One region of the Glaciecola siphonariae genome, then DNA from elsewhere that is predicted to be linked to it. Evidence: predicted binding sites of a transcription regulator. Region 1 holds the regulator's gene; the other holds the start of a gene.
The links. Region 1 encodes FliA, which starts transcription of late flagellar genes. Its sites were predicted from a motif close to CTAAAGNTNNNNNNNNNNNNGCCGATA; they were not measured.
Positions count from the first base shown of each region.

Region 2: a site for FliA is predicted at 5,983-6,009, ahead of ACFO4O_RS06565 (flagellar protein MotY). Genes of this name have one in related genera too.

Region 1 covers NZ_JBHSGU010000002.1:1,256,479-1,273,081, forward strand. The annotation lists gene ACFO4O_RS06975 (VOC family protein) at 1-108, shown strand, start outside; gene ACFO4O_RS06980 (hypothetical protein) at 269-514, shown strand; gene ACFO4O_RS06985 (hypothetical protein) at 534-911, opposite strand; gene ACFO4O_RS06990 (YchJ family protein) at 1,007-1,543, opposite strand; gene ACFO4O_RS06995 (hypothetical protein) at 1,536-2,597, opposite strand; gene ACFO4O_RS07000 (sigma-70 family RNA polymerase sigma factor) at 2,590-3,306, opposite strand; gene ACFO4O_RS07005 (vWA domain-containing protein) at 3,358-5,325, opposite strand; gene ACFO4O_RS07010 (DUF2802 domain-containing protein) at 5,675-6,112, opposite strand; gene ACFO4O_RS07015 (hypothetical protein) at 6,213-6,344, shown strand; gene ACFO4O_RS07020 (LytTR family DNA-binding domain-containing protein) at 6,502-7,386, opposite strand; gene ACFO4O_RS07025 (acyltransferase family protein) at 7,535-8,788, shown strand; gene ACFO4O_RS07030 (chemotaxis protein CheW) at 9,049-9,540, opposite strand; gene ACFO4O_RS07035 (chemotaxis protein CheW) at 9,546-10,301, opposite strand; gene ACFO4O_RS07040 (ParA family protein) at 10,291-11,061, opposite strand; gene ACFO4O_RS07045 (chemotaxis protein CheW) at 11,288-13,552, opposite strand; gene ACFO4O_RS07050 (protein phosphatase CheZ) at 13,565-14,338, opposite strand; gene cheY (chemotaxis response regulator CheY) at 14,364-14,747, opposite strand; gene ACFO4O_RS07060 (RNA polymerase sigma factor FliA) at 14,819-15,547, opposite strand; gene ACFO4O_RS07065 (MinD/ParA family ATP-binding protein) at 15,557-16,408, opposite strand; gene flhF (flagellar biosynthesis protein FlhF) at 16,405-16,603, opposite strand, start outside.
Region 2 covers NZ_JBHSGU010000002.1:1,162,101-1,178,703, forward strand. The annotation lists gene ACFO4O_RS06540 (GbsR/MarR family transcriptional regulator) at 1-110, shown strand, start outside; gene ACFO4O_RS06545 (cytochrome ubiquinol oxidase subunit I) at 343-1,764, shown strand; gene cydB (cytochrome d ubiquinol oxidase subunit II) at 1,766-2,770, shown strand; gene ylqF (ribosome biogenesis GTPase YlqF) at 2,863-3,864, opposite strand; gene glpQ (glycerophosphodiester phosphodiesterase) at 4,028-5,014, shown strand; gene ACFO4O_RS06565 (flagellar protein MotY) at 5,004-5,831, opposite strand; gene rnt (ribonuclease T) at 6,140-6,781, shown strand; gene ACFO4O_RS06575 ((2Fe-2S)-binding protein) at 6,935-7,129, shown strand; gene ACFO4O_RS06580 (Grx4 family monothiol glutaredoxin) at 7,631-7,972, opposite strand; gene ACFO4O_RS06585 (Fe-Mn family superoxide dismutase) at 8,222-8,803, shown strand; gene ACFO4O_RS06590 (alpha/beta hydrolase family protein) at 8,989-10,995, shown strand; gene ACFO4O_RS06595 (MFS transporter) at 11,085-12,290, opposite strand; gene aroC (chorismate synthase) at 12,296-13,393, opposite strand; gene prmB (50S ribosomal protein L3 N(5)-glutamine methyltransferase) at 13,402-14,349, opposite strand; gene smrB (endonuclease SmrB) at 14,467-15,015, shown strand; gene ACFO4O_RS06615 (DUF3149 domain-containing protein) at 15,051-15,173, opposite strand; gene ACFO4O_RS06620 (transglycosylase SLT domain-containing protein) at 15,405-16,028, opposite strand; gene gshA (glutamate--cysteine ligase) at 16,178-16,603, opposite strand, start outside.

The DNA of each region.
Region 1 (16,603 bases):
AAATACAAAACTAAAATCACCCCCGTACAGCAAGAATCATGGGGTAAGGTGTTTTATCTGTGGGGGCCAGTTGGTGAGCTGTTGCACATAACGCAATTAGATACCTAATGGCAGGTTAGCTTCGCGAGCTGATATTTCAAGGATGCCCCATTTATCAATATGTATGCATATTTGTTACAAACAGAAACATTATAATTTTGACCTATTGCTTAAATCAGGTAATGCTTGTGGGTGTTCGCTATTGCATTTTTACGATTAAGGAAGGCATATGGAAGGCACCACATTTGTACTTATGATTTTGTTCTTGTTTGTATTACCCATTACGCTGTTTGGCATATTTACCGGGCACAAGCGAGAAATGTTGAAAATGAATGCCAAGTTAGGCAGCTCGGAAGTCACAAATATCAAAAACGAGCTTGAATCGGTCAAAACGCGTTTAGAAGTCTTAGAAGCGATTGTCACCGACAAGCAATATCAGCTAAATCAAGACTTGGATGCCTTGAACAACAGTTAACGGTATTCTGCCGGCAAGTCTAGTCATCCCCGCGCGTTATTGCTTTCAATTGTGCTGCATCAACGAGCGCAAACTTACGAGTAAACAGCGCTCCACTCTCATCAAAAAATAAGAGTTCAGCACTTTGCGCGTCGTAAGTTTTTATTATCTCGTCGGTTTCAGGGTAGCCAGTACGGGCGACTAAAAAGTTTACATCGCCGTCAATTTCCTCCCTCGCTTTGTTAATCTCGATGGTTTGCTGGTTGCTCACCACTCGGTTTAAATCATAAATAAAGACGACCGACTTTTTGCCATTTCCAATTTTACTTAAATCGTTATCAATCGACGCTGGCAACGACCAAATAAATGCAGCGATAAACACAGCGATTAGGCTAATGACCACAAGGGCTTTTTTCATTATTTGGTTTCCATATTGTTTACGAAGATATGCATGCTCTGATAATTACGGTTTGCTTGGTAATTAGTACCCATTTTGCGTAGTACCAATTTGCGTCATCGGCGCTCGCAGCAATGCTTAAATTTTTTACCATTTTCACAAATACATGCGTCATTTCTTTTAATTTTAAGCCTGCCGCTGTCACCAAGCATATCCCCGCTGTCATAGCGCCATTGCTCGTTTTCTTTCACAAAGTATGAACGTTCATGCATGCAGTAAACAGTCGCTTTTTCTTTTGAAAACGCTTTGAATTCAACAGTATCTTGGCTCGCCTCAACGATACTTAAATGTAGCCAAATGGTTGTGCCAGCGCTCTCGCGTAAAGCCTCTGCAGTGATGTTTTGCTCTATACGCGCACGCTCGGAGTAAGTGTGCGCGATATACGCATAATCGCCAATGCAGTATGCGCTGTAGCGAGAACGCATAAGCGCTTCAGCGCTGCCAGTTGGTTTTTCACCTTTCAATAGGGGCTGGCAACAACGCTCAAACGATGCTTGGCTCTTACACGGACATGGTAAGGTTGAACGTGAGTTTTGATTGATGTTGTGATTAGCCTTATCAGTGGTGCTGTCTAAACTAATAGATTTATTCATTTTTTAGCTCTGCTTTGTGATTCAGCGCATCGACTTGCTCTGCTGACAAGACTAACAGGTATTTATCATCTAAACGCCAGTTTACTTGCTCATTTTTGAGCTCTTGCAGTGTGTTGAATAGAAGCAATTGTTTGTCTTGAAAATCAACTTGGGCTTTAGCGTCACTTCTGGCTTGTATTTCAGCTTCGGCAGCCGCCTGGTTATTGTCTTTGCGTGCAGGCTGAGTCTCGAGCAATGAACCGTCTAGCTCATTGTTTTTCTCTTTGTTTATCTCGTTGTTTATCTGAGTGTTTAGCTCACTACCGAGCTCGCTGACCACCTCATCCTCCATGCCCAGCTGATTTGCCCCTTCAGGCTGTAAATAAGCCATAAGTGCAGTAAAAATGATCTCCGCTTTTTCTTCAAGTGCTTGCACTCTCATACTGGTGCTGCTTGCTTTGGGGGTCGGAATATTGGTTTGAATAATGGATTGCATTACCTGCGATTCCAGTACCTCCGATTCCAGCACCTCAGATTTCTGCGCTCGAGCCTCAAGCCGCGCATTGCTTGGCGACGGTGCACTTTCAGCAAACAAGTCAGCCGTGCCCATGCGTTTGGCTTGTTCTACAGATGCAGGAATTTGTAGAGCCTGAGTAGTGACTTCCTCGGCTGTAACTTCTGGTGCATTTACTTGGCTGTCGCTCGCAATGATAGGTGCACTTAATGCGTGGTCGAAGGATTCTTGCTGCCCGCGCATGTCCTGTTCCGATATATAATCCCACGGCATATCCTGCACCAATAGCACAACTAACAAAATACTGGCGGCAACGGCGCCGCTGTACTGCCATGCTAAAAATGAACGTTTAGGTGCTTTCTTTTTATCTTGTTGGGAAGTTGCATCAGCATTTTTACGAACATCTTGACTCCGGCTGTGAGCTTTTGCCATAGCCAAAATTCGTTTATCTAAATCATTAGACGGTATTTCTTTTTCAAGCTCTTGGTAAAGTCCAGAGACAATATCTATATCGTCATTGTTTTTTCGGTTTTTGTCGCTCATGTCGCGGCTATCACTCATGGCTCTGCCTCTTTAAATTGGCATCGGCAACGGGCTGCACTAAACCACTTATATCTAATTTGCGCGCTAAACACGCTCTCAAGTTGCTATAGGCTGCCCGAAATCGGCTTTTTACCGCCTCTAAGCTAGCGTCGACCACCACCGCAATGTCGGCGGCAGTGAGCGCTGCTTCTTCTTTTAGCAAAAAGCAGTCGAGCTGATGCTTAGGTAGCTGATTGAGACATTGTAAAATAGCTTCTTTTTGCGCTCTTTGTTCAAAAGCTGACTCTGGTGTAGAGCCTAGGTCGCGATTATTGGCATGTTCATGCTCATGTTCAGACTGAAAATTGAAAAATCCGTCATCACAATTGTCATGATATGCATCGCTAGCATGGTCTGTAGCGCCGTCTGCACTGTGATTTGTTACATGATTGCTTGGAAGGTGCGCTTTAGGCACTGACTTTAAATGGCGGATATGATCAATAAGCTTGTGCCTGGCAATCGTAAATAGCCACGTTGTAAATTTGGCCGACGCCTCATAACTGTGGGCATGGCTAACCACCTTACCCCACACGTCTTGGAACATGTCGTCCACGAGATTTTTATTGTGCAGTTGCCTGCGCAAGTAACGGTACAGCGGACCTTTATTTTTAGCGTAAAGCTGCTCAAAGGCGGCAAAATTGCCACCTTTGTACTGCAACATCAAGTCTTCGTTACTGACTTGTTTCAAGGCCTATCTCCATGTTTATTAAATTGGACGGCTAAGGCTCGTTTGGTTCTTTTATTTTTCGGCCGCATCGACATTTGCCAGCACCTGCGCATTTGTGCTTGTTTGACTATTAGACAGTAAATCCAATGCTTGTGCTGTTTTTACGAGCTGCACAAACTCATGCCTATATCCAAATTCGTCTTTGCCTTTCGCCTCATTAGCCGCATGGGCTATCCAATCTAAGCCCAAATTACCCGCATACTTGCTACTTTTAAGCTGTTCGGCAAAATTTGCTACCGCTACAGCAAACTTAAATTCCGTATCTTGCTGCTCAAAAGGGCTAATCTGCGCTTCGTTTACTGTTTGCACAAGCAAGCGACTCTCATCATCGCTTTTATTGTTGTGTATCGCCTTGTATCTAAGCTTAATTTGAGCAAGCTCTTTTAAATCTGCGGTGTCAATCCTAGGTCCGCGCGCTTGGTATTTTAAGGGCTCAAAATAAGGGCTCTCGCTGCCATGCAGCACCACCTCATAGAGTGCGGTTACTTTGTGTCCGGCGCCAATGTCGCCAGCATCCACCTTATCATTGTTAAAATCTTCATTTGCAAGCGCACGATTATCATACCCAATTAATCGATATTCCGACACTACAGCCGGATTAAACTCAACCTGCACTTTTACATCTTTAGCAACAATTTGCATCGTTGAACGTAGTTGATTTACCAAAACTTTGCGCGCTTCGTTAATGTTGTCGATGTAAGCATAATTGCCGTCTCCGGCGTCGGCTAATTGCTCCATAAGGTAATCGTTATAGTTGCCCTGACCAAAGCCTAATGCTGTTAGGGCAATGCCCTTTTCTCTTTTTTGCTCGATAAGCTCAATTAAGGCCTCATGATTGGTCATACCCACATTAAAATCGCCATCGGTCGCCAGTATTACGCGATTAATACCACCATCAATAAAGGCACTCTCAGCAAGTTGGTAGGCCTGCTCTATACCCGCTGCGCCATTGGTTGAACCGCCAGCTCGTAAACTGTTCAAGGCCTTAGCTATGGCCTGCTGATCATTACCCGCGGTAGGCTTAAGGACCACTCCAGAAGCACCGGCGTATACCACTATAGACACCTTGTCTTTAGCGCTTAGTTGTTTACTGAGCATCAGCAAAGAGCGCTTTAAAAGCGGTAACTTGTTGGTATTATTCATAGAGCCTGAAACATCGAGCAAAAATACCAAGTTGCTTCCCTCGTCGCTCGCATTTTTATCAACATAGGCATTTAAACCAATGCGCAATATATGACGAGCCTCATCCCAAGGCGCATTAGCTATGGCAGTATCAATAACAAATGCCTGCTCAGGGCTTTCTGGCGTGCTGTATTGATAATCAAAATAGTTTAAAAACTCCTCTACCCGCACCGCGTCGGCCGGCGGCAATTGCCCTTGGTTTAGCATGCGTCTGGTATTGGTATAGCTACCTGTGTCGACGTCTACTGAAAAGGTCGATACCGGCTCGTTTTTCACAAGCTTGACACTGCTCTGCGCTATGTTTTGATAGCGTTCATTTTGCACTTCACTTGCTTGACTATCATCATAAGCTAGATGATAGACGGGCATAGACGCTGCGCTTATTGCTGATGCGTCGTTAAGAATATTTGCGGGCGCGCGGGTTCGGACACCAAGCAATGCACTGCGCTGCGTGTTTTCATGCATGAGTTCTGGCATGTTTACTGGCATATGCTCAGCCAGAACAGGTTGTGGGGACTTGGTTTGTAAGGAAGTAGTTTGTAGGGAATTGACTTCGCGCTTTTCAATCGATTGTGCCTTGTCTGCGGAGGATGAGTCTTGAGCAGAAGCATATTGTTCCCGCCCGGCGTTTGTTTTGACGCTCGCTTCTGCTTTAGTTTCTGTCTGAGATTTAGAAAGACTATCTACTTTGTTCTCAGTTCTGGTGTCTGGGCCTGCACAGCCACTCGCTAAAAAAATTGCTAACGAAAGAGCGCTTAGATTTAAGTGTTTGATTGATGTCGCGTTGCGGTGGGTCATTATTGTCATCCTTTAGGTAATGCTGCTTATGAAATTGGTTAAGGTATTTTTTAAAAAATTTAAATAGGCACAAATAATGTTCATGCCTGTATAAGCGCTACTAACGGATGACTTTTGAGAAAGGGTTTTATTTTTTATATTTTTATTGTTCGTGTTTTATTGTGGTGTTTTCAGAGCGTTTTTTGGTTCTGCGTTTTTAGCGAGGAATGTTTTGCTAGGCGTTCTTGCCAAGTTGTTTCTGATGAGGTGTCATTTTTGTACTGCCGTTAACAGCGGTATTCTTTGTCCCTTCAGATTAGCGGGATGTTACAAGCAGTCGTGTTCGTCGCTCAGCACATGGACTTGAAAACTACTTTCTGGCATGCAGTGAAATGAGTACTTCTACCTCGGCGCGGGGCAAACCACTTGCTTCAATAATGTCATCCATGTCGGCGCCCTGCTCCACCAGTTTGCTGGCTTTACTATACATTTTAAGAGCTGGGTCTTGCTCTTCGAGCCGCTCAATAGTTGCGCCCATCTTTTCAAGCTGTGCTTCGAGGTTTTTTTCAAAATTTCCATAAGCTTTTTTGAGCTCTTGATTTAAAGCTTTGTTTTTATTGAGTTCAGACCGCAAACTCTCAAGCTGCGTTGATTGTGAAGTGTTAAGTTTATACAACTCATCGATAAGGCCGACAGATTGCATAAGCTTAGTCTTAATGTTTTTTGCATACAGCCACTGCACCACTACCAGTACGATACATAATAGTGACAGTGCAATGCTAATAAACAATACCGGCGAGCTTTGCATAATACATCTTTGCGCTTAAGGAGATATGTATTTGATTATATAGCGAAAGTAGTAAAGCTCAAGTCCACTGCTACAATGAGCATGAAAGGTCCTAGGTCTGGTGAAGCAGAAAATCAGATATGAGCCGCACCGCGTCGAAAACTGGCGAGAAGAGGACCGACAATACGAATTTACCCAAAGCTTCACGTCTGAGCATAGCGGTTCGTATGAGCCTGAGTTGAGCACGCTGTGAAATACAGACTAATTATTAATAACGCACATCTACGATTGCCAAGAGCGACTATTTATTCTCACAATATTAGAGTTGAGATTATTTAAGTATGTAGTGGCAGAATAAACACGCACTCCTTGCTTGTATTTCTTTTTTTAACCGCATCATTAAAAGAGTATTAAATGTTTACTATTGAAGACTCAAAACCCTCTTTGTAGCGCCGCGAGAGTCTAATCTTTTTACCTGAATGCATTATAATCTCGGCATCCCCACTGCTAAGAGTTTCAATCGAGTCTACATAGTTAATATTAACCGCAAAGGATTTGTGGGTCCGAACTAAGCCCAGAGCACTGCCTTTGTCGACTAAGTCTGACAAGGTGATACGCATTGGATAAAGCTGGCTTTGAACATGCAAGTTAGCGTAATTTCCACAAGCTTCTACCCATTCGATATATTTGCTTTTTACAATAAACTCTTTTCCTAGTTTTTTCACTAGCAAGAGGCTTGCGAGTGTCTCTGTATTGTTTGCAGAGGCATTGGTGTTTGCTTGCTCAGTCAGAGGACTTGCATCGCCAAGCCACTGAGATGTTAAAAAGCGGTAAATAGCAATCATCGCCACAAAAAAACAAAAGCTCCATAGGTCTTTGCGCAGTTCGTAAAACAACTCAAAAAAAAGAGCTTGTATGCTGTGGGCAAAGTCATAATTGCTTGAGGTAAAGGAGTACGCAAATTCACGCATTGACACCATAAGAGACACATGTAAAACGCTGTAGACGATGGCGGCTAAAATGTATCTCAATAAACTGACTTTAAACGAGTGCCAATCCCATTTGTATTGACGCATAAACCAAGCAATAAAAGGAATAATAAGAAATGAGGAAAATGCGCTAGAGTATTCCCATACAAAGGGCTCCCAACTTTCGAATGATGGCGTGAGTTGGCGCGCATCTTCCATCAGTACAGTAGTAGCATTGACTGTTGCATCTACTGCAAAATAGCAACACAAAGCACTCGCCTCATAGACAGTTTTGTGCTGTTGAAAATGAATTTTTGAAAAAAACATGCTAGTGCCTTATCTGCTTGTCCCTATTATCCACCGCTTATCACTTATACTTTATTTTCAGGCACTTATGACATCGCAATGTTACTATTTGTGGCAGTATGTCGTTTTACAATGTACCGCATTTTATAAAAAATACACAAGGGAAAACATGGTTGAGTCTCATTCTGCCTCTATGCCTCGATTACACTGTTTAGATTGGTTGCGAGTATTTGCCATTGGGGTGCTGGTGGTTTATCACATTGGCATGGTGTATGTGCCTGATTGGGGGTATCACTTTAAAAACCCCTTGAACAGCGACCTTATTCAATCGTTTATGTTATTGACCTCTCCTTGGCGTATGGGCCTATTATGGCTGATATCGGGCATGGCTTTTGTTCATATGTGTCATGGTAAAAGCTTGTTTGGCTTAGCGCTTAAACGTAGCAATCAAATTTTACTCCCATTGCTAATTGGCGTGCTGTTTGTCGTGCCGTTCCAATTGTTTGCGCAAATGAAACAGGCTGGCGACATGCCATTGGACTTCATCGACTTTGCTTATGCTTTTTACATAAGACCTCAAGACTATTTTGTGCAATATTCATCAGGAATTTGGCCGCGCTTTGATGTGAATCATCTTTGGTTTTTGCGCTCTCTTTGGCGCTACAGCATGGTGATATTGATATTGTCGCCTTTTCTCAAATCGGCGTTTGTCAAAAAGGTTTGTTCATTGATTGCATCCAATATTGTCTATCTTGTATTGGTCATTGCGATACCAATTGCTGTCATCGAGACGTTTTTAGAAGGTGAAGACGTACGTGAGTCCTACGGCTTAACGATGCTGCTCATTGGATATTGTTTTGGCATGCAGGCAGCATTTTGGCAAAGCCTTTCTCGACACTTAGTGAGCATGTGTATTTTAAGCCTTGTAGCAATCTTGGGTTTGCAAATTGGTTTTGTACTTATTTGGCAAAATGAACTGCATCAAGCCAACCAAGCTCTTGCACTTATCATCGAGACTATCTACCTTGCTAACAAAATATTGCCATTGCTAGCTATCCTTGGTTTATCTTATCGGTTTCTAAATCACCCAAATACATTGATAAGAGCGCTGAATCCTTATGTTTTTGGGCTGTATGTTTTGCATCAAAGTGTCATTATTTTTGTGGCTTATGTGGCTACCACTTGTTTGCCTACCAAAAGTCCCGTGTCGTTTATACAAGCAGCCGAATATCAAATATGGATTAATATGCTGGTGACGCCTCTTATTTGCGCCGCATTATTATTGGCAATTGCTCGGTTTAATATCTTACGAATTTGTTTTGGGATGCGATGGAAAAATAAGGCAGACCCATACCAAAGTGGTTTGACTAACACTATTGTATTTTTGGTCTGTCTACCCTTGATGATAGCTTTAGTTATATGAGGTAAATTGCCGGTCTTGATTTGAAGCAAAGACAAACGCTTCCCTGCATTAATAACCATATTGTTAATGCCAAGTGGAATGGATACTGAACGCAACGTCCAGCTAGCGCCACAGAAATAGCAATAAACTGAAAGATGGTTGTGTTTTATTGTGTGTACGAAGGCTACAAGAATGCGTGAAAAAACGTGGGATATCGTTGAGAATTAAGCGGCAGATATGATTGTCTGCCGCTAGAAAGTTGTCTGATGATAAACATAGGGCTACATGCCCAACACGTCATCCCATTCGTCGTCGCTAAGCAGTTTGTTGAGGTCTACTAGAATCAACAGTTCATTGTCACGATTCGATACGCCTTGAATAAACTTAGCGCTTTCTTCTGTGCCTACATTTGGCGCGCTGTCTATTTCAGATGAACGTAGATAAACCACTTCGGCCACGCTGTCTACCAAAATACCTACCACATGTTCATCAGACTCAATGATCACAATTCGTGAATTATCGGTTATTTCTGATGGCGGCAATCCAAAGCGCGCTCTTGTGTCGATAACCGTCACCACGTTGCCGCGCAAATTAATTATGCCCATTACGTAGTTCGGTGCACCCGGTACTGGAGCAATTTCAGTATAACGCAGCACTTCTTGCACCTGCATCACATTGATGCCGTAGGTTTCCTCGTCAAGACGATAGGTTACCCACTGCAAGACTTCATCATTTGGATCGCTAGCTGATGCTGTCGCTTGTTTTTCAGACATAGATTTTACTCCGTTACCACACTTGATGCGTTTTTCGTCGGCCTAGCTTCTAGCAAGCGTATGAGCTGGCTTGCGTCAACTAAAGCACACATTTTCTGTTTAATCATTCCAGCTAACCAAGGCCGTTTGGCGTCTTGGTCTCGCCATTTAATATCGTCGTGACTGAGTTCATGCGTATCTGCTAACTTTGAACAGGCCAGTACCCACGGCGTTTTTCCTAACTGTACAGCATAAGCATAGTTGAGCGAGTCGGCCAGCGCCTGAGTATACTTCTCGGGCATAATCCAGCGGGCTGTATCTACACAATTATACTTTTGATCTAGCTTCACGAGCACGCCCATCAACCACTGCGCTTGCCCTGGCATAGGACTCAACCCAGAGTGCTTTGCACCCTTTGACGGATTAATTTCACTATCCAAAGCAATGATCCCGCCTAATTCAACCAACGGAATTGCTAAAGTTAAACCTGCTACTTCAAAAAATAGCGCATGAAACCTCGGCGGCAGCTTTTGCTTTAACGGCATAAGCTCAAGCTTTGCTTCTCTGTTTACTGTTTCGACCGCAATCGCAATTTCTTTACTATCAATCTCGTTTATTGCTGAATCGCTTGCCACTTCAGGACTTTCTTGCAAAAGTGCTTGGTTTGCGGTTTCTAGTAATCGAGCTGCGGCGGCGAGCTCATCGCTTACCTTTGCCTCTTCCGTATGCGTAAGTGCCTGCAGGTAGCTTTGCATGGCCTGTTTCGCGCTTTCATGCGGCATATTTAAGTAGCTCGTTGGTTAGCTTATCGTAGGCAAACGCACCGCGACTGTCTTTCACTATCATGTTTATCGGCAACCCTTGCTGGCTGGCGTCTCTGAATTTGGTGTCTACCGGAATATAGCCGCGCCACATATGCGCCTTATAATTGTCTCGCATCTTCGTATATGAGGCCAAACAAGCATTCACGCGTCGGTCAAAAAGCGTCGCCACCACTAAAGTGAGCACCTCGTCTTGCAGCGTCGGTTTGAGCTGCTCTAAGGTTTGTAACATTCTGTCAAGACCCCTAAGCGCCAAGTATTCTGTTTGTGTTGGCACCACAATGGCGTTGGCGGCCACTAAACCATTAACCATAAGCACCCCAAGCACCGGCGGACAATCAATTATGGCAATGTCAAACTGCGAGCCCAGTTGTTCCAAGGCTTTTTTAATAACAAGCCCTTTGCCTGGTGCGGTGCCAAAACGTTTGTCTAAGGTCGACAAGGCAATATGCGAGGGTAATAGGCCCACGTTTTTAATCTTAGTGGCCTGCAGCGCTTGTTTTATGTCAAAGGGCTCGCTGGGTGTTTGGCAAAACACGTCATATAAGCTACTTGTCAAATTCTCGGCGTCAAACCCTAAATAGTAAGTAAGTGAGGCGTGAGGGTCTAAATCGAGCAATAAAACCTTATAGCCCTGCGCCGACAAGCTTCCAGCTATAGAAATAGTGCTGGTAGTTTTACCCACGCCACCTTTTTGATTAACAACTGTCCAAACTTTCATCGATAATTAGCAGCACTTTGACATAAACAGAATCTGTGACATAAACAAAGCAAGAAGCATGCACAGATGTCGCAGCGCATCGCTAATAATTATCAGCCTTAGCCGGCAGTTGAAAACTCTAAGCTAGTAGCATCGGGCGGCTTTTGAGATAAAAAAATCGCGCTGTAGTGAGCGCGATTTTTAATTGTTGTCTGTAAAGGCTCACATGGCCTCTAACAACAGCTTATTATGCATAGCGTTTTAATAGATTTGGAATATCCAATATCAGCGCAATGCCCCCATCAGATGTAATGGTCGCACCGGCCATACCTGCCGTTCCTTGCAGCAAAGCATCTAATGGTTTAATGACCACTTCTTCCTGACCAATTAACGAGTCCACTACAAAGCCAATTTGCTGGGTGCCAATCTGCACTACCACTACGTGGCCTGCGGAACGGTCTTCAACTGGGCGCATGGGGTTGAGCCAGTCGTTCAAATAAAACAGCGGTATGGCTTTTGAGCGCACAATCATAGTCAACTGTCCGTCAACGGTGTTGGTGCGTTTTAAATCCATATTGATAATTTCATTGACCGCGCCCAAAGGCAGCGCAAATGTTTGTTTGCCAACCACAATCATGAGCGTCGGCAAAATAGCTAGGGTAAGCGGTACTTTTATTTCAAGCGTCGTGCCTTTACCCAGCTCCGAGTTGATATTTACAGACCCGTTGAGCTGGTTAATTTTAGTCTTGACCACATCCATGCCAACACCACGACCAGAAATATCACTGATCTCAGTTTTGGTTGAAAAGCCCGGTGCAAATATTAAGTTGAATGCTTCTACATCCGACATTCTTGCTGCAGAGTCAGCATCTAACACACCACGACTTATGGCAATTTCTTTTAGCTTTTCTGCGTCCATGCCCTTGCCGTCATCGGCAATGGTCAACAAAATATGATCGCCCTCTTGCGACGCGGCTAGGCGCACGGTACCCATTCTGGGCTTACCTGAGGCCTCGCGATCTGCCGGCATTTCGATGCCGTGATCTACAGAGTTTCTTACCAAATGCACGAGTGGGTCGGCCAAAGCCTCCACGAGGTTTTTATCTAAATCGGTCTCTTCACCTTCAAGAACCAATGTAATTTCTTTTTTCAAAGTCCGTGCTAAGTCGCGCACAACTCGCGGGAAGCGGCCAAATACCTTTTTAATAGGCTGCATGCGAGTTTTCATTACCGCGCCCTGCAAATCGCCCGTTACTACATCTAAATTTGCGATGGCTTTCGACATGCTTTCATCAGCATTATTAATACCAAGGCTCAACAATCGGTTTCGCACCAATACGAGCTCACCCACCATATTCATAATTTGGTCGAGACGTTTGGTATCAACACGCACAGTAGTTTCGGCTTGCGGTGCGGCAGGTTTATCTGATTTTTTAGCCGGCGCTTTTGCCGCTGCTGGCGCTTTAGCAGCCGCGCTTGGTGCAGGTGCTGCAGGTTTCTCGCTTGCTTTATTACTAGGTTCAGCGCTTGCGCTTTCGCCGGTTTTTTCGGCCGGGTTTGCACTGGGCGTTTGCGCCGCCGGTTTACTTTCGGTATCCGCTTTAGTGGGCGCATTGGCGCTAGCTGAATCAGCCTCGCCTGCTTTGCTTACTGAGGCAATGGGTGACTTACCTGACCCGTGTAAATCGTCAAGTAGTGCTTCAAATTCTTCGTCAGTGATTTCATCATCGTTGCCCGATGAGGCTTTTTCATCAGGTGCGGCTTGTACTTCGGCCGCTGGAGTAGCTTTAAAGCTTCCTTTACCGTGCAGGTCGTCTAAAAGCGCCTCAAATTCGTCGTCGCTAATATCACCGTCGCTGCTATCAGCAGTATCAACACTTGGTTCGTCTGTTTTTGCCGGTGCAGGTGCACTGGGCGAACCGCCATGAAGCTCATCGAGTAAGGCTTCAAATTCGTCTTCGGTAATCTCATCAATACCGTCGCCGCCGCTCGCCGCGGGCTTATCTACCACTGGCGCATCATTGCTGACTTCAACCGGCGTAGGTTCTGGTTCAACTGGGGCAGCGGCTTGGGCTTGTTCGGCAGGCTGGGCGTCAGTATCAAATATTTTTTCGTCGGGAGTTTCAGGCGCACTCAACTTATGTAGCAAGTCGATTAAGTGAGCAGGTGCAGGCGTGAGAGGTTCACGCGCTTTGACTTGCTCAAACATCTCAACTACCACGTCGGTTGCTTGCAAGATAACATCCATTAATTCGGGGGTTAACGTGCGTTGGCCATTGCGCATTACGTCAAACACGTTTTCAGCGCCGTGACAAATGTCGACTAGCTCGCCAAGAGACAAGAAACCTGCACCGCCTTTTACCGTGTGATAGCCACGGAATATAGCGTTCAGTAAATCTGAATCCTCTGGATTATTTTCTAAATCTACGAGCTGCTCTTGCAATTGTTCTAAGATTTCTCCGGCTTCCACCAGAAAGTCTTGCAAGATATCCTCGTCAACTTCAAACGACATTCGTTTGCTCCCCTAAAAACCTAAGCTAGACAGTAAATCGTCAACATCATCTTGGCTTTGTGCCACGTCGTCGCGATTAGCTGCATCAATAATTGGCCCTTCGGCTTTAACTTTATCGTCAGATTTCTCAGAAGGTTGAGCGCTAACTTTTTCAACACCCTTTTCGTGGCGCTCTTTTTTAGCTTCTTCTTCGCTGAATGCTGACAACATATCAACTAAGGACTCTTCCACGTCTTTTACCAGCTCAATAACTCGTCGTATAACTTGGCCGGTGAGGTCTTGATACCCCTGTGCCATGAGCACTTCGGTGAGCATAGAATTTAATGTGGCAGAATCTTCATGGGCATCGCTTAGTAATTTATCTAAATCTAAACACAGGCTTTTAAATTCGCCGAGTTCAATTTGGCGCGACATTAGCTTCTTCCATTCAGGCAGAACGCTCGATAAGCGGCCGTTGAGTGCTTCTGCTATTGGCATGCTGCGTTCAACAGCGTCCATGGTAGAGTTTGCCGCTTTTTCTGTTTCTTCAATCACGTACTCTAGCCGTGAGCGAGCGTCAGGAATTTGCAGCTTGGTCAAACTTGAAATGCGTTCATCGAGCTGAAAGTTGCTCAACGAATCGTGTAGTTGGCGTGTTAATTTACCCACCTCTGAGAATAATTCCGTAGATTCTCTTAGGGTAATGCTGTGCACAATATTATTGGCAGATTCAATCTCGTCTGACTCTAAGTGTGCAACTAGCGCTTTCGCTTCTTCTAGCGAAATGAGCGATGCTTCATTCGTCATAGGACGTCACCTCTTTAAGCGATTGTTAGCCTAGACGTTCGAAGATTTTGTCCAACTTCTCTTTTAGCGTGGCTGCAGTAAAGGGCTTAACAACATAGCCGTTTACACCCGCTTGCGCGGCCGCAACGATTTGCTCTTTTTTCGCTTCAGCAGTCACCATCAAAACCGGTAGATGCTTCAACTTATCGTCTTTACGAATCGCTCTGAGCAAGTCAATACCCTGCATGCCCGGCATATTCCAGTCGGTCACGACAAAGTCGAAATCGCCCTGATTCAGCATAGGCAAAGCCGTATTACCGTCATCCGCTTCTTGAACATTAGTAAAGCCTAAGTCTTTCAGCAGGTTTTTAATGATGCGCCGCATTGTTGAAAAATCATCAACAACAAGGATTTTCATATTCTTATCCAAAACTACCTCCGCAATGGAACATTTCATTTAATCTATTTAAATAGTCTTACTTTCACAAACACGCTGCTGTGTTATTGAACGGTACGCCAAGACTGCATTTTTGCTTTAAGTTTTAACATTGCCTGACTATGTATTTGACTCACCCGAGATTCACTCACCTCAAGCACTTCGCCAATTTCACGCAGGTTTAACTCTTCATCGTAATACAAAGACAGCACAATCGCTTCACGCTCTGGTAATGTTGTTATCGCCCGAGCTAGCGCTTTCTGAAATGATCCTTGCATCATTTCTTCAAAAGGTTTGTCGGCGCCTTTGTTTTCTTCGTTGGTGAGCACGTCTTCACTCACGCCTAAATCCTCAATACCCACCAATTTTCCGGCATTTACTTCATTGAGCATTTGGTGATATTCCTGCACCGACACATTCATAATTTCTGCGACTTCGGTATCTCTGGCATCTCGGCCGGTCTCGCGTTCAACTAAGTTAATTGCCTCAGTAATCGCTCGAGAGTTTTTATGCACCGACCTAGGTGTCCAGTCGCCTTTGCGAATTTCATCAAGCATCGCTCCGCGTATACGTATACCGGCAAATGTCTCGAAACTGGCTCCCTTGGAGCCGTCAAAATTGCGCGCGGCCTCAAGTAAGCCTATCATGCCAGACTGGATCAGATCGTCGATTAACACGCTTGCCGGAAGCCTTGCCATCAGGTGATGCGCAATGCGTTTCACCAGAGGAGCATGGCGCTCAACCAATTGGTTTTTGTCTACTTGCTGTTGATATACTGTCACTTTATTACTCACTTTAATTACCTACTCATGCAAGGACACGAGATTTTCAATGAAAAACTCAAGGTGTCCGCCTGCTTGCGTCGGAATGGGCCATGTCGACGTGCGTTCAGCCAATTTCGCAATGGCTTTAGCGGCTGGCGACCCAGGAAAAGCATCCACAATCGCGGTTTGCTTTCGTATTGCTTTTCTTACGTTTTCATCAAAGGGGATAATACTTACCAACTCAAGAGCGACATCTAAAAATCTGCCCGTAACCTTTGATAGTTTACTAAAGAGCTCACGTCCTTCCCGCTCAGAGCGCACCATATTGGCAACGACCTTGAACTTAAATACTCCGTGCTCTCGATTCAAAATTTTAATTAGCGCATAGGCATCAGTAAGCGAGGTCGGTTCGTCGCATACCACAATGATGACGTCTTGGGCAGCTCGCGAAAAGCTCACTACCATGTCAGATATGCCTGCCGCGGTATCTACCAACATCATATCGATGGGTGTTTGCAGCTCACTAAATGCTCGAATTAAGCCTGCATGTTCGTGTGTGCCTAGCTCCGCCATCGACTTGCTGCCTGAGGTCGCGGGCGCAATCTTCATGCCGTAGGGGCCTGTGACGAGCACTTCATCTAAGGTGCATTCACCTGAGAGTACATGCGATAAGTTTCTTTCAACGCGCAAACCGAGCATGACATCCACATTCGCCAAGCCGAGGTCGGCATCTAGCACCATCACTCGCTGGCCTTGTTTAGCCGCTGACACAGCAAGGTTGAGCGTTAAGTTAGTCTTACCCACTCCGCCTTTGCCGCCGGTTACAGCGATTACTTTAATTTGTTTAGTCTGATTCATGGTTCTCAGGCTGCTTGCTTGGTCGATTATCATAGGCCACCAGCGTTAACGGCAGGCTCCTGACCTTGCATAGGCAAGCCATACTTTTTATAAAGCTTGGCGGCTACAAGGGTCAAATTAGCGGAATCTGCAAGTTTGATATCTTCTGGCACGCGCTGGCCGTCGGTCACATAACTAAGTGATAAATCATTCTCAATGACGACGCTAAGCGCTTCACCAAGGCTGTAG
Region 2 (16,603 bases), 94 kb from region 1:
GTTTGCAGTCTTTAAGTCCTGAACAATTGAATGGATTAATGAAGCTAGGTGCCGGCGTGAGTAAGGTTATTGATTTAAAGCAGAAGATTGGTGGTAAAAAGGCTAACTAGACGTCTTTCCGGCGAAGGCCGGAATCTCCGGAAACATCCACCAGATTTTCGACTGCTCGAGAATGACGAGAAAATAAATACGACAATAACGAGGCAACGCGTTTTGATGAAAAAGCATTTCACACAAATGCATTTTGATGAAAACTCCCTTGTTAACAACAATAAAAATAGCGAAAGCATAACACCTGAGTTTGACCGGTTTTTAAATTAGTAATTATGGTCGAGGTAAATTATGTTGGATGTACTTATGCTATCAAGGTTGCAATTTGCAGCGAATATTAGCTTTCATATTCTCTTTCCTACCATCACTATTGCTTTGGGATGGCTGCTGTTTTATTTCAAAGTACGCTACGACATATCAAAACATCCGGTATGGATGCGTGCCTATCGCTTTTGGGTAAAGGTATTTGCGCTTACATTTGCCTTAGGCGTGGTGAGCGGTATTACCATGTCGTTTCAATTTGGCACTAATTGGCCCGGCTTTATGGAAAGTGTGGGCAACATAGCAGGCCCGCTACTCGCCTATGAAGTGCTTACCGCCTTCTTTTTAGAAGCTACTATGCTTGGCATTATGCTATTTGGCTTTACCCGAGTACCCGGCTGGATGCATACCACCGCCACTTTTTTAGTTGCCTTTGGCACGACTATGTCGGCCTTTTGGATTTTAGTGCTTAACTCTTGGATGCAAACACCTGCAGGTTACGAGCTTATCGATGGTGTAGTGCACGCTAACGATTGGTCTGCGATTATCTTTAATCCCTCTTTCCCGTATCGCTTTACGCATATGCTGATGGCCTCTGCCTTGACCGTTTGCTTTTTAGTTGCGGGGATTTCTGCCTACCGTATTTACCGCGGCGACAATAAAAAAGCGCCTAAAGTCACCTTAAAAACGGCTTTGTTTAGCGCGGCTTTATTAGCACCTACTCAGGCATTTATTGGTGACTTGCATGGCTTAAACACACTAAAGCAACAACCACAAAAAGTAGCAGCAATGGAAGGTTTGTGGGAAACATCAGAATCTGTTCCTCTCATCCTGTTTGCTATTCCCGATGAAGAGACTAAAAGTAATAAGTATGAAATTAGCATTCCTTACTTAGCTTCGCTTATTTTAACGCATGATCCTAAGGGCGAACTCAAAGGCATTAATGAATTTGAAGGTGCCCACCCGCCCGTTGCACCGGTATTTTATAGCTTTAGAGTGATGGTTGGCCTAGGCATGCTGATGATTGTTGTGGCTTGGTGGTGCAGTATTTCACTTAAACGCAAAAACAAGCTAAGTAAACTTCAGCTTAGAGTACTGATGGGCATGACCTTTTCAGGTTGGATAGCCACCCTAGCTGGATGGTATGTGACTGAAATTGGGCGCCAGCCATATTTAGTCAGCGGCGTGCTTAAAACCGCCGATGCGGTAACGACCATTGCTAGCGAAAACGTTATGTTTACATTCGTGATGTACTTGAGCGTGTATATCGTGCTGTTAATCGCCTATATCAAAACCATATTTTTGCTCGCGCGTAAGTCAGTATTGGTTGAAGAGTACGACTTACAAGTGCCAGGTTTGCCTGATACCAAAGCATGCGCCGATTCAAACAGCGATGCAAATATAAGAAACCAGCAAAAAGCACACATCAACAAACAACAAGAGGCTTATTAACATGCACTATTTAGACGCCAACACCCTAGCCTTTATCTTCGCTGGCCTAACTTGTTTTTCACTTTTGCTCTACGCCATTTTAGACGGTTACGACTTAGGCATTGGCATTTGCTTACCTATGCATAACCTACAATGGCGAGATAAATCGATTGCCGCAATCGGCCCGTTTTGGGACGCAAACGAGACATGGCTAGTACTCTCAATTGGCTTATTGCTAGTGGCGTTTCCCGCCGCACACAGCGCGATTTTGTACCAATTGTACATACCCACATCTGTTTTACTCATTGGTTTAATTTTAAGAGGCGTTGCCTTTGACTTTAGAGCCAAAGTAAAACAAAAAAGACAACGATATTGGGACTATGTATTTAAAACAGGCTCGCTTATTTCAACCTTCAGTCAGGGCTTTATGTTGGGTTTATACATAATGGGTTTAGAGTACACATTAGCGAGCGTCACATTCGCCATATTCTCTGGCGTGTGCGTAAGCGCAGCCTATGCCCTAATTGGCAATTGCTTTTTAATCATGAAAACAAGCGGCGATTTGCAATTGTATGCCATCAAACAAGCTAAAAAATATGGCGTGTTTACCTTTGGCGGGATTTTGGCAGTTTGCTTGATTAACCCCTTAGTCAACCCGAGCGTGCAACAGATTTGGATAGACTCACCATGGGCGATTTTGTACGCAGCCATACCGCTTGTTTGCTTCAGTATGCTTGTCATAGGCTATCAAGTGCTTAAACGGCTGCCTTTAGCTGGCGATGCGGGTAATTGGCTACCGTTCTTAATTACTATTGTTGTCTTTGTATCTTGTTTTGCTGGTTTGGTGGTGAGCTTTTACCCCTACGTAGTGCCGGGGCAGCTCACGATGTTCGAAGCCGCAAGCTCACCAGAAAGTCTAAGAATAATATTGATTGGTGCGATTATCGTTATACCAATTATCTTTTTATACACTGCGTTTACCTATTATGCGTTCAGAGGTAAGGCAGAAGACCTGCGATATTATTAAGGGCAATTAGTTAAAAGCCTGACGTTAAGAGCCATAAGTTGGGAGCATAAAGTTAAGATGCACATCGAACACGCATCGCAAAAACATTAAATCTAACGCTTCTTTTTCATGCGCTGACTTTGTTCAGCGCGTTTTTGTTCGCGCACTTCCTTACGGTCTTTTTTATCGGGGGTGAGTGAGCCGTCTTTGAATTTTTGTTTTCGCTTTTGTTTATCTGCTATTTTTTTCGCGGCTAATTCGGCCATTTCAATTTTTTCTTGTATTAACATTTCAGGGGATTCAAGGGTGATGCGACCCAATTTACCACTTCTTAATTCATTAATTAACACCTCACAAATTTTATGCAAATTTACCCTGCCGCCCGCCATCAAAGCCCCGCGTTTAGCTGCGGCAAGCTCCAAAAAAGCCAATTCAGTATCCGGTAGGCTGTCTAATTTAAAGCGGTCTTTCATCAAATCAGGATATGCTTTAATCAAAAAATCAGCCGTAAAAAAACCCACATCATCATATTCCATCGCCGTGTCTTTTACCGCGCCAGATGCAGCAAGCCGATAGCCGGTGTTAGGGTTTTCTAATTTAGGCCAAAGCACGCCTGGGGTATCGAGTAATACAATACCGCTCCCCAAATTGATTCGCTGCTGATTTTTGGTTACCGCTGGCTCATTACCAGTTTTCGCGATAGTCCGCTGTGCCAGTATATTTATTAAGGTAGACTTTCCCACATTGGGTATGCCAATAATCATGGCGTTGATTGAGCGAATAGACGCATCTTTTTGGGCACAGGTTGCCCGTATCATATCGATGATTTGTTTGGTCTTTGCTGGGTTGTCGGTAGAATTGGTAAAGGTTTTTACGCCAGCATCTTTTTCAAGATGAGTCTGCCATTTTTCGGTCATCTCCGGGTCAGCTAAATCGCTCTTGTTTAAGATTTTCAAACACGGCTTATCACCACGCAACTTCGCAATTTCCGGATTTTCGCTAGAATAAGGAATACGAGCATCGAGCACTTCAATCAGCACATCTACTTGCGATAAGCTTTGTTTTATTTCGAGCAATGCTTTGTGCATATGCCCCGGGAACCAATGGACTGCCAATGTTTTTCCTTAAAATTCGAATCAGGCACAAAACGCACCTTTATTTCGACAGTATAAATCAATCGTCACATAATCAACACATTCACTTAGTATCATGTAATGAGCCATTCGTTATTGATTTATGCTAGCGCATCTTAGTTACCTATAGAGTTAGGGAGTTTTTGTGAAATTGTTTATATCTACATGTTTTTTGCTCGTCTTGCTGTCGTTTTCTGGCGTTGCAAAGGCCATCGACATTATTGCGCATCGCGGTGCGTCAGGTTTCTTACCCGAGCATACTAAAGAGGCGCTAGTGTTGAGTTTTATGCAAGGCGCTGACTATATCGAGCAAGATTTGGTCGCGACCAAAGACAAGCAGTTAATAGTACTGCACGACATTCATCTTGAGACGGTGACCAATGTGGAGCAAATGTTTCCGTCACGCGCGCGAGACGACGGGCGTTTTTATGCGATTGACTTTAGTTTGAACGAGCTAAGAACGCTGAGTATTCACGAGCGTGAACATACCGATAATACCCTCGTATACCCAAATCGCTACAACGGAAAAGCACATTTTACCGTAGCGACTTTTCAAGAACATGTTGAAGTCATCAGGCAACTCAACCGCGCCTTTGGCAAAAATGTAGGGGTATATCCTGAGATAAAAGCGCCGAGCTGGCATACATCGCAAGGCATCGACATTACCGCGCTATTCATGCAAGCGCTAAACGACCTCGACCTTAATAGCGCCAGTGCTAATATTTATGTGCAGAGCTTTGAGCCTGAAGCACTTAAACGCATCCGGTTTGAATATAAAAGCAAGGTTAAACTGGTGCAATTAATTGCTGAAAACGATTGGAATGAGTCTAATACCGACTACGATTTGCTTAAAACCGTCCAAGGTCTTGATAAAGTAGCGCAATACGCCAACGGCATTGGCCCGTGGATACCGCATCTGATAGATGAAAAAACCAATACGCCCACTGACTTAATCAAAAACGCGCAAACACTAGGGTTGGTGGTGCATCCTTATACGTACAGAGCTGACCTTTATAGCGACAAGGAAGAGGCAATACGCGCGTTTAAACGGCTTAAAGCGCTAGGCATCAACGGGCTGTTTACCGATCAGGTAATGCCTTATATGCACAACAAAAACTCGCCTAGCCCTTAGACAAACGCACCACTACCCTACGGTTTTTTGCTCTATCTAAGCGAGTATCATTTGGCGACACATGTCGTTTTTCACCATGACCGGTTATTTCAATTCTGTCAGTATCAACGCCCAGTGCGGTAAAATAGTTTTTTACTTCATTGGCGCGGCGAATTGAGAGTTGCTCATTGTTCCAAGAGCCGCCATAACTATCGGTATAACCGTCGAGTAACACAAGCTCTAAGTCGAGGTCTTCTTTAAGATACTCACCAATCATATCGAGACGTCGTTGTGAGTACTTGGTAAGGTCGGCGCTGTTTTTCTTGTATGCGAGCACAGTGTACTCAATGTCTTCAAAACTATAGGGTAACAAGTTTGAAATGCAGCGACTAAAATCATAATACGAGGCTTGGAACTGACCGGCATTTAAGGATACCGCCACCGCGTCATTGGGATTAAGCCAATCTTGGTAGTGAATAGTGGGCCAAAAACCCTTTTCAAGCTCTGTAAGCATTTGCCATGCAGAATCAGAGGGTAAATCGCCGTCGTATTGTTTACGCAAGTCCATGCGGCCTATCTGTCGTTTACTGACGCCAGGCATCCAGCTCGGTGGCATTGAATACACAACAGCAGAATCGTAGCGACCGGGCAATCGCAGCATATCTAGGTAAAATTCCATATTAAGCTGTTTAGAAGCTTCTGTGATAAACGACGCTGTACCATAACCGGGAATTTGATGACTCAACTCACACTTCAAACGCGTCTGCGATGACAAACTCCACTCAGATGATTCTACATCTACCTTGTAGTGGCGCATATTCGCTGCTGCGTTTGGCATCCACAGAAGTGATACAAACAGTGCTATTAAAACAGCAATTACCGGGCTAACACGCAAGGCTCTCATGGCTACTTGCTTTTTTATTCCCGGTACGGGTGCGTCGGTTTGCTGCATTTTGTTGGCCTAAATTGTCAGTGTTCTATGTTGTGATTATCGGCTTATGTGGCGAAAGGTTTAGCAACCAAGATGGAAGTTCGGCATACTAATGACTATAAACAATAGCGGCAGAAATATAAGCACGCCGTAAGACATTAAATTATGAAGCCGCTATGTTGCAGGCCTCTCTCATCGCTTTTATTAAGGAACACATGAGCCAAACAGTTTCAACGCTAGCAGAACGTTTTCGCGGTTACTTTCCGGTAGTTATCGACCTAGAAACCGCTGGATTTAATGCCAATACCGATGCCATTTTAGAAATTGCTGCCATTACTTTGCGGATGAACGCCGAAGGAGAGTTTGAGCAACATACTATTTTTCATGAACATGTTGCGCCGTTTGAAGGCGCTAATATCGAAAAGGCCGCCATTGAGTTTAACGGGATAGACCCCTTTTGCGCCCTGCGCGGAGCAAAAACAGAAGAAGAAGTTTTTAAAGACCTGTGTAAAACGGTTCGAAAAGCGCAAAAAGAGGCAGATTGCCAGAGAAGCGTCATCGTTGCGCATAATGCAACATTCGATCAAAGTTTTGTAAACGCTGCACTTGCACGCACAAACATTAAACGCAGTCCTTTCCATCCCTTTGTTTCGTTTGATACTACGTCGTTAGCCGCGCTGTGCTTAGGACAAACAGTGCTGGTAAAAGCATGCGAAGCTGCCAACATCGAATTTCAACAGTCGCAAGCCCATAGCGCTCTGTACGACACACAAAAAACTGCAGAGTTATTTTGTTTTATGCTTAATCGCTACCGGCAGCTTGGTGGCTGGCCCTTGAGTAAAGACGAAGATAATTAAGCTCATATCTGAATAAGGTTAATCAATAGTAATATCAATTACTTAGCCTTATTTTGAGGCCATTGATCAATAAATATGCATAAACTCACTTGCCTTTAATCTAAATAACAACTATTATCATTTGCAGTGTTATTAAGATGATTGAGGAGAGTTATGTTTGTATGTATGTGCTACGGCATAACCGATAAGCAAATTGAGCGAGCGGTACGCGAAGACAGCGTCGGCAATATCCGAGATTTGAAAAAGCAGCTAGGCGTAGGCTCACAGTGCGGAGCATGTGTCGATATGGCTGTATCAATTATTGATCAAACTATTATTGACGATAGTTTATTCAAAGACGTGGGTTGATATAGTTTATTCAAGAACATCAACCCAACCCTAAAACCACTTAAATGCATCAACAAGAACACTAACTTCAATTTCACGAATAAGCTTGAGACATATTCTACGCAGCTACCTTCGTAACTACCCTTCATAAAAACGCTCAAAATAACCCCTCAAAATTCCCCCTCAACATTACTCTTCAAATTTACCGTTCACAAATAACTTTAAATATCGCTTCTGAAATACTTTAAGACGGCTTAGGTGTCTTTTACATTTGGTTCTTTTACTTTTGCGTTTTGGGTATTTTACTTTTGGGGATTTCACTTATGGGTCATGTGCGTGTATAGCTTAGAAGGCCAATAACTTGTGCTGTTAAACCTAAAATTTTAATACTTAAATAAAAAAACGTCGAGATTTGAGCAAGCTCTAAATCTCGACGTTTCTGTGTATTACTTTGCGACTGGCGCTCTCTAAGATATCCGTTAGGCGCTATCGTTCTGCGCTATCAGTCTACGGAAAAGAACGCTATGCGTCCGCCGCGGGCGTATCTGAACTGCCTGCCGCCTCTTTGATCAGCGTTTGCAGCTCGCCTTGTTGAAACATTTCCAAAATAATGTCGCAACCACCAATCAACTCACCTTTTACCCACAACTGCGGAAAAGTCGGCCAATCAGCATATTTTGGCAGCTCAGCACGAATATCAGGATTTTGTAGTATGTCTACGTAGGCAAATTGTTCCCCGCATGACATAAGCGCCTGAGTGGCTTGCGCTGAAAAGCCGCAGCTCGGAAGTTTAGGCGAACCTTTCATATATAAAAGGATGGGATTTTCGCTTATTTGTTCTTTGATTTTATCAATAGTTTCCATAGTACAACCGTTTTCAATGAGACTGGCTAAAGGGTATGGGTGAATGCGCCCAATATCAAGCGCTGTCTAGCCTTATTTTATTCAATGAATATAAATAAGTGTGATCTTGTTTGCCTTAATTTACGAAATAAAGAAGCACACTGATCAAGTTATTTAAGTTTTTACGGCCAAAGGGTTTAAAACCTAGCGTTTGACCTTAGATATAGCTCATGCAGGCAATACATACTCATAACACAATGGAGACTACACATGGCTTTTGAATTACCCGCTCTTCCGTATGAAAAAAACGCGCTCGAGCCGCATATTTCTGCAGAAACATTAGATTTTCACTACGGCAAGCATCACGCAACGTACGTAACTAAGCTTAACGGTTTAATTGAGGGCACTGACCTTGCCGAAAAGTCTTTAGAAGAAATCGTAAAAAACAGTGACGGTGGCGTGTTTAACAACGCTGCTCAAATTTGGAATCACACCTTTTATTGGCACAGCTTAAGCCCTAATGGCGGTGGCGAACCAACGGGTGCGCTTGCAGATGCAATCAACGCTAAGTGGGGTTCGTTTGCAGACTTCAAGTCGGCCTTTAACGATAAAGCCGTAAACAACTTTGGCTCAAGCTGGACTTGGTTAGTAAAAACAGCCGACGGCAGCTTAGATATTGTGAATACTAGCAACGCTGGTACGCCAATTACCGAAGACGGTGTAACGCCTCTACTAACGGTTGATTTGTGGGAACACGCTTACTACATAGACTATCGTAACGTTCGTCCAAACTATTTAGAAGGTTTCTGGGCTTTAGCTAACTGGGATTTTGCTTCAAGCAACTTTGCCTAAGTGCTAGCTCTACAGTAAATGACTAAAAACCCAGCAGTGCTGGGTTTTTTTATGCGGGTTTATTAAGTTTTTTAAACTTAATAAACACATATATATTTTAACTAATTTTAGTAAATAAAAGCGCTGAGCATTGCCTGAAAGGCTCTTATCTCTTACCATTAAAAAAAATTTGAGAATGGATGCTCATGTATAAACCACTTTGTATACGCTTATGCTGCCTTACGCTCTTGTCTTTGGCACTACTTAACACGCCTGTTTTTGCTTCATCATACGACTTAAGTGTTGATGATTTTCATGCTCCGCCCGATATGCTCACCGCCAAATTATCGCCCAACGGTAAGTACGTTGCGTCGGTTTGGAACTATGATAAACAGCGAGCGGTGGTCATTTTCGATATCCAAAAATCTAAAGTCATTCATCGCTTTGGTGACGACATCATACGACCTTATAGCGTAAGCTGGGCTAACGATAATCGTCTCCTAGTAAAACTCTTAGTACCTTATAAAACTGCGCAAGTACGCCGCGATGCTAAACGCAAGGATGACTTTGATATCGACGACTACTTTATGTTTGGCCGCATCGTTGCCACTGACATCGATGGTGAGGGTCTGGTATCGCTGATGAACGACGACCGCAATGTTAAAGGGAATGTTAACCTTGCAAATATCACCCATATATTGCCCGACGACCCTGAGCACATACTGATGTCTGCATGGCGCAGAGACCGTATGACGCTTTACAAAGTCAATATCAACTCAGGAGAATCTGACCGCGTTGTTACCGGCGGAAGATTTACCGTCGCTTTTACTAACGATATAAAACGCCAGCTATTATATCGCTATGACTATCGACGCATTTCAAAAACTCTCGAAATTTTGAAATACACAAAAGAAAGCGATGAGTGGGTCAGTGTTGACACCCTTTACTTTGACGACGACGATAGAAGCAAAAATAAAATTGAGTTAGAAGACTTAGCGGGCCTCAAAGACGGCTACCTTGTGTATAGAAAGCTTAATGAAGACACGGGGTTTCATGAGCTAATTCAGGTAAAAGACGGTGAAAAAAGCGTGCTGGTATCGCTGGAAAACACCGATATAGTTGGAGTGATTACCTCAGGGATGGACAATGAAGTTATTGGCTATACTACTCTGACTGATGTTTACCGCTCCGTCTATTTTAACCAAGAAAGCCAAAACATTTACGCAAAGGCGGCAAAGTATTTTCAAGATGAAAACTTTCGCTTTAGCAATATCGCTAAAAATCAGTCTTATGCCGTCATAAAATCTTGGGGTGCATCTAATCCGGTCACCTACTTTACCTACGATATAAAAGAAGATGCGATTACTCGTTTTAACTACCCCTACAGTAGCTTACCGAGAGATCAACTGGCAGATGCCTATAAAATTCAATATCTCACACGTGACAAAGCAAGCATTACTGCCTATTTATATGCGCCTAGCGGTTTTGACTTCTCTGCACCATTGCCGCTAATCATCATGCCGCACGGCGGTCCGCAGGCGAGGGATTCACTCAATTACGATGACCTTACTCAGTTTTTATCCACTCGAGGATATATTGTAATTAAACCTAACTTTAGGGGCTCAACTGGCTACGGAAAAGCGTTTGAAAAAGCGGGCCATAAGCAGTGGGGTTTAAGAATGCAAGAGGATTTAGAAGATGCAGTTGCATTTTTAGAAAAAGAGCGCTTAATAAATCCAAACAAAGTGTGCATTGTAGGCGCATCTTACGGCGGATATGCCGCCTTAATGGGCACGATTAAAACACCGTCACTTTATGCCTGTGCCGCGAGCATTAATGGTGTGACGCATTTACCCGAACAGATCGAATTCGATTTAGACAAATTTGAAGGCAACGCAATATTAACAAGCTACGTAAAAGATACCATTGGTGATCCACAAACCGATGCAGTGATGCTGCAAGCAAGCTCTCCTGCGCTGAACGCACAGCGTATTAACACGCCCATTTTGCTGGTTCACGGTGAGGAAGATTCAGTGGTACCCTATGAACAAGCTGAATTAATGCAGGACGCTCTTGAAGCGCACAATAAAAATTTCAAATTTGTCGGCATAGAAGATGCAGGTCATAATATTTTTTATTATTCAGACCATTCTCGTCCTGTTTATGAGGCGCTAGAAACCTTTCTTTCAGAACATTTGGGCGAAGCAAAGTAGTCGCGTGTGCGTCTTATATTTTGATGAGCGCTTATTTAGACACTGAATCTAGATGTTTCGTTTAAACATACTTGGTTTAGATGCTTAGTTTAGGCGCGATTGGGCAAGGCCAGCATGCATATACCTGAAGCAAAGGCTATAAGCGCGGCAAATGCAAAGCTCACCAATGCGCCCTCTCCTTGCGCCCACATCAAACCAGACAAATAACTCCCCGAGGCCCCGCCTATCCCAAAGGCAATACTTACATACAAGGCCTGTGCTCTACTTTGAAACGCTTTAGGAAAGGTTTGCTGTAAATAATAAACCGATGCAGCGTGGGTTAAGCCAAAGCTTAAGGCGTGAATCAATTGCGTGAAGACAATAATGCTCGTATGTTCGGCAAAGACCGCTAATAAGGCCCAGCGTAAAGCGGTAAAAAACACGCTAAACACTAGCAGGCTTTTTACACCAAATCGCTTAATTAAACGCATAGCGTAGATAAAAATAATTACCTCGGCAGCCACACCTAAGCCAATAAAAACACCGGTTTGCATGCCTGAATAATCAAGGGCGCGCATATACAGCGTGAAAAAATTATAGAAGCTACCAAAACTAACTTGCAAAAAGGTATTGCCAAGTAAAAAAACAATAAAGCCAAAAGACCAAATCTTCATCTTGCTGTGAGCATCTAAAGCGTGATCCTGAGTCTTGGTGTCAGTGACCGTTTGTTGTGCTCTTGATACCACTAATAAAGAGCTTATGAATAGGCCCAGCAGCATCACAATTGACGCATACACGATTACCTGCGCGGAAAAATTATCTAACAACCACCCTACTACGAGTGTGCAGGCAATAAATCCTATGCTGCCCCAAAGCCGTATCGCCCCGTAGCCACCCTTTGAGCGCTCCGTAGCATGCGATGTAATCACCTCCAACTGCGGCAGCACGGCTGTCCAAAACATCATCATACTGGCAAACGCTATGGTGATACCTATAAATCCTTCTACCCATAAAATGCTCGAAAAACTCAAAAAGGCAAGCAAACAGCCGAGTCTAAGTACCTCGCCTACCTGACCGGTTTTATCGGCGAAGTGCGCCCACATATTTGGGCCAACAATACGAGAGAGTGAAACCACCGCCAACAGGGTGCCGATTTGGGCAGATGAAAAGCCTTTGGCATCAAGATAAATACCAACATAAGGAATGAATACGCCAAGCTGACCAAAATGAAAAATATATATAAGCGCCAGCAATACACGATTGCGGCGCTCATCGATTTGTGTGTTTGCTCTATCGGCAAACCATGACAAATACACGTCAGCTAGCGCTGAGCAGGTATAACCGGTGTTGGTGAAACAATCCCGGCGTTTTGTGCGCGATGACGCAACAAGTGGTCCATCAATACCAAGGCAAGCATAGCTTCGGCAATAGGCACGGCTCTAATGCCCACGCATGGGTCGTGTCGGCCTTTGGTAATGATGTCTGCAGACTTTCCGTCTGCGTCAATAGTTTCGCCCGATATAGAGATACTCGAGGTGGGTTTAAGGGCCATGTGCACTAGAATTTCTTGTCCGGTAGATATACCGCCCAATACACCACCGCTGTGGTTGCTATGGAAACCCTCAGGCGACATCTGGTCGCGATGATCAGTGCCTTTTTGAGTGACCACATCAAACCCATCGCCTAACTCAACGCCTTTTACTGCATTGATACCCATCATGGCGTGGGCAATCTCTGCGTCTAGTCGGTCAAACACTGGCTCGCCTAAGCCAACTGGCACATTGACTGCCGACACGCTCACTTTCGCACCAATAGAGTTACCCTCTTTCTTCAAATCTCGCATATAGGCATCTAGCGCCTCTAGCTTAGTTTCATCAGGGCAGAAAAACGGGTTGGTATTAGTCACGCTATGGTCAACACAATCAATCGCAATTGGCCCAAGTTGCGACAAATAACCGCGCACCTCAATACCATAGATTTGTTTTAAATACTTCTTCGCAATGCCGCCGGCGGCAACGCGCACAGCCGTCTCTCGCGCAGAAGACCGGCCACCGCCGCGGTAATCCCGAAACCCAAATTTTTGCTGGTAAGTATAGTCTGCGTGTCCGGGCCTAAAGGCATCCTTAATTTTTGAATAATCTTGGCTGCGTTGGTCGGTGTTATTGATAAGCAGGCCAATGCTGGTGCCCGTTGTTTTACCTTCAAATACGCCTGATAAAATTTTTACTTCGTCTTCTTCGCGCCGTGCGGTGGTATAGCGTGACGTTCCAGGCTTGCGTCGGTCTAAGTCGCCCTGCAAGTCATCTTCACATAGCTCAAGGCCGGGAGGACAGCCGTCCACCACACCGCCGATGGCGAGTCCATGGCTCTCTCCAAACGTGCTTACGGTAAAAATTTTTCCGAAGGTATTTCCTGACATCCTAACGCTTACTCCAATTCGTCCAATATATCTTGCTGCGCAATCAACTGCGCTTTACTCACGGCAAAAATGCCGCTACCGCCTTGTTCCAATTCGCACCACGTAACCTGTAATCCGTTAAAACGCTCGGCAAAGTTCACTTCGCTATTACCCACTTCAACAAATAGCCATCCGTCATCACGAAGATGCTCTATAGCGTGTGAAACAATTTTCATGGTGAGGTCTAAACCATCGGCGCCAGACGCCAATGCATGTTCGGGCTCGTGATGATATTCCTGAGGCAAATCAGCCATATCTTGGGCATCTACATAAGGCGGATTGGCAATAATTAAATCGTATTGCTGGCCCTTAAGCTCAGTGTAAACGTCAGACGATATGGGGTAAACACGCTCTTCTAACTGATAGTTTGCAATATTAATCGAGGCGACTTCAAGGGCGTCCATGTCGATATCGACTGCATCTACCGCGGCATCTTCAAACGCTTTGGCCAAGATAATAGCGATACAGCCACTGCCGGTGCACATATCAAGGATATGGGTCGGGCTGAAGTGCTTAGATACAAAGGGTGCAAAACGTTTATTGATCAGCTCAGCAAATGGAGAGCGAGGTATAAGCACTCGCTCATCCACATAAAACGGCATCTGCGCAAACCAAGCAATATTGCTGATGTAAGGCAAAGGCTTAGCATGCTGCGCGCGCAGGCGCACCCACGTATCGAGCTTATCAATTTCATCTTGTATCAATCGGCTTTGATACACCACGCTCTTTTGCGCTTGGCCAAGCATCAAAGGGATGTCTAAGGCTTGAAACACTAAATGCTCAGCTTCATCCCAGATGTTATCGGTTCCGTGACCTAAAAAAATATCGTTTCGATGACATTCGCTTATGGTAAAGCGAATCCAATCACCAATCGTGAGCAAATTGTGTGTATCGCTGTTGTGATCGTGTGTTTGCATGTTTGCTAGCTTGCCAGAATGTCATTGGCAACACCTGAAACGGTGTATGCGTTTGCCGTGTATTTGTGGCAATATAATACGCATTATTTACCGGAATTTCGCTGATAATTTAAAAAGATGGATAAAAAAGTCTCAAAGTTAGCCCAAGACCTAAATTTTAGCGAGATGTTTGCCGACGCCAAGCCCGTGCAGCACACTCAATATGTGCAAGACCCAAAAGAGAAGCGCGCCTTGAACAAACGCCCAGCGGTAAAAACGAGTAAAGAAGGTAAGCGCCGAGCAGCTAGCTTTGAGTTTTCTGATGGCTTTGAAGCCTATTTTGACCCTAGCAAAGCCTTGAAATTTGCGCGTAAAACAAGCGAGGCTGAACAAGGTATTAAACGCATTCGACGCGGTGAAATTGTGCCCGAACTTGAGCTAGATTTACACGGCTTAACCACTCAACAGGCAAAGCTTGAGCTTGCAGCGGCTATCGATGAGGCGGTGCGCCGACATTATGAATGCATTCAGGTCATACATGGCGTAAGCGGAGGCGTGCTCAAACAAAAAGTGCCCAATTATTTAGTTCAACATCCAAAAGTACTTGGCTTTCATCAGGCACCCCTTGAGTGGGGCGGAAAAGGCGCAGTACTTGTACTGATTGAATTTATCGCGCCCCTGCCCTAATACGCAGGCGCATTTAGCGGCTTCACAAAGCTTAATTAGTTATCTTCGGCAACATTGTGTAAAAACAAATACACATAGTATGCGCAAATAGCAACCACAACAAAAATACCGAACACTGAACCCCATGCGACTGGATCTGATAATAGAAGGTCTAACATACTGTTTCCTGCCTTGTTGATTAAAAAACAACGATATTGTGGCAAAACGTCAGAAAACTAAGCTGATCTAGATCAAGCAAATTTACGCTCAAACAACCGAAGACATTTGTTTATTAATCCAGATCAATATTTAGACGATTTAGCGCTGAGATGGCACGCAAAGCGATGGGGCATGAATAATAACTTACCCATCTTGCTCAGAAGAGCATCTCAGCAGATATATGAAAGGTATTAAGTGAAAAGGCGCATAAACCAGCCTTTGTTTAACTCGTCTTCACACGTTTTCAGCTGGGCAGCATAGCGTTTTGAGCGAGCGTCTACCTTTTGCGCAACCTTTACAAGCCACTGCTTCTGTCGATACGTTTTGCGTTTGTATCCGCCCCACCCTTCATGATAGTTGAGATACTGAGCACCCGCATCCCACTTAGAAATACGATTTATCGTGTGAGTTTTGCTAATAAACCAGCCCATAAAATCAATCGCATCATCAAAGTCATCGCGGTCTGCAAAACGGCTATTAGTCTCGCGCTTGTAATCGTCCCATGTCATCGTTTTCGCCTGCGCATAGCCGTAAGCACTGCTCACTCGCCCCCAGGGTATTAAGCCAAAAAAAACATAATCTCGAGGAGGGAGCGCGTCGTGTCGAAATGAGCTTTCTTGGTACATCATTGCCATAGGCACATGAATGGGAACGCCCCATTTGTCACGCATATCCTTTGCGGCATCATACCAATCACGCTTTTCTTCAAATATGTGACACAGATTCTCACGACTCGAAGGCTGAGTAGTGGCGCAGCCCCCTAGAATAAAGACACTGAGCATTGTTAGCGCTATGTAGATGATTTTTTTTGACATTTTTTTGAACTTCTTAGTAGCTTACGTACTCTTATGTACAGATTAAATGTGTTTCCCTAAGTGTGTATTGACCCAGCGATTTCGCTGGGTTTTTTTTGCCTAAATTTTCACCTTTGGTGAGTAAGCGCATAAGCGCATAAGATGCGACTCTATCGCGTTTTACTCGACCCAAAATAATCTTTAATAAAATCGTTAAAAGACTGAGTATCACTGGCCTCAATGTCAGCCTGCTTTAGCATGGATACTTTTGCCTGTTCTTCAAAATCGACTTTCGAAATATTGCGATAGTCCATTTCTTGAATAAACGTTTTATATTCTTTTGCCAGCTCCATACCTAAAATACTGTTGTCTATTTCATTTTCTTGCAGAGTATTTAACCAGCGCCCTGAAAAGGTTTGCGACGCATCGACAAATTTATGCGCCTGCGTTGTAACCGCTTGGCTAAATTTTTTGCTTGCATGAGCCTCATCTAAAACAGAGGCAACTTGCATCAGGTCTTCCATAAGCGTCTCGCCCCATTTTGCGAGCGAAATTGACTGACCGGCATTACTTAGTTGCAAATCAGCTTGGCGACC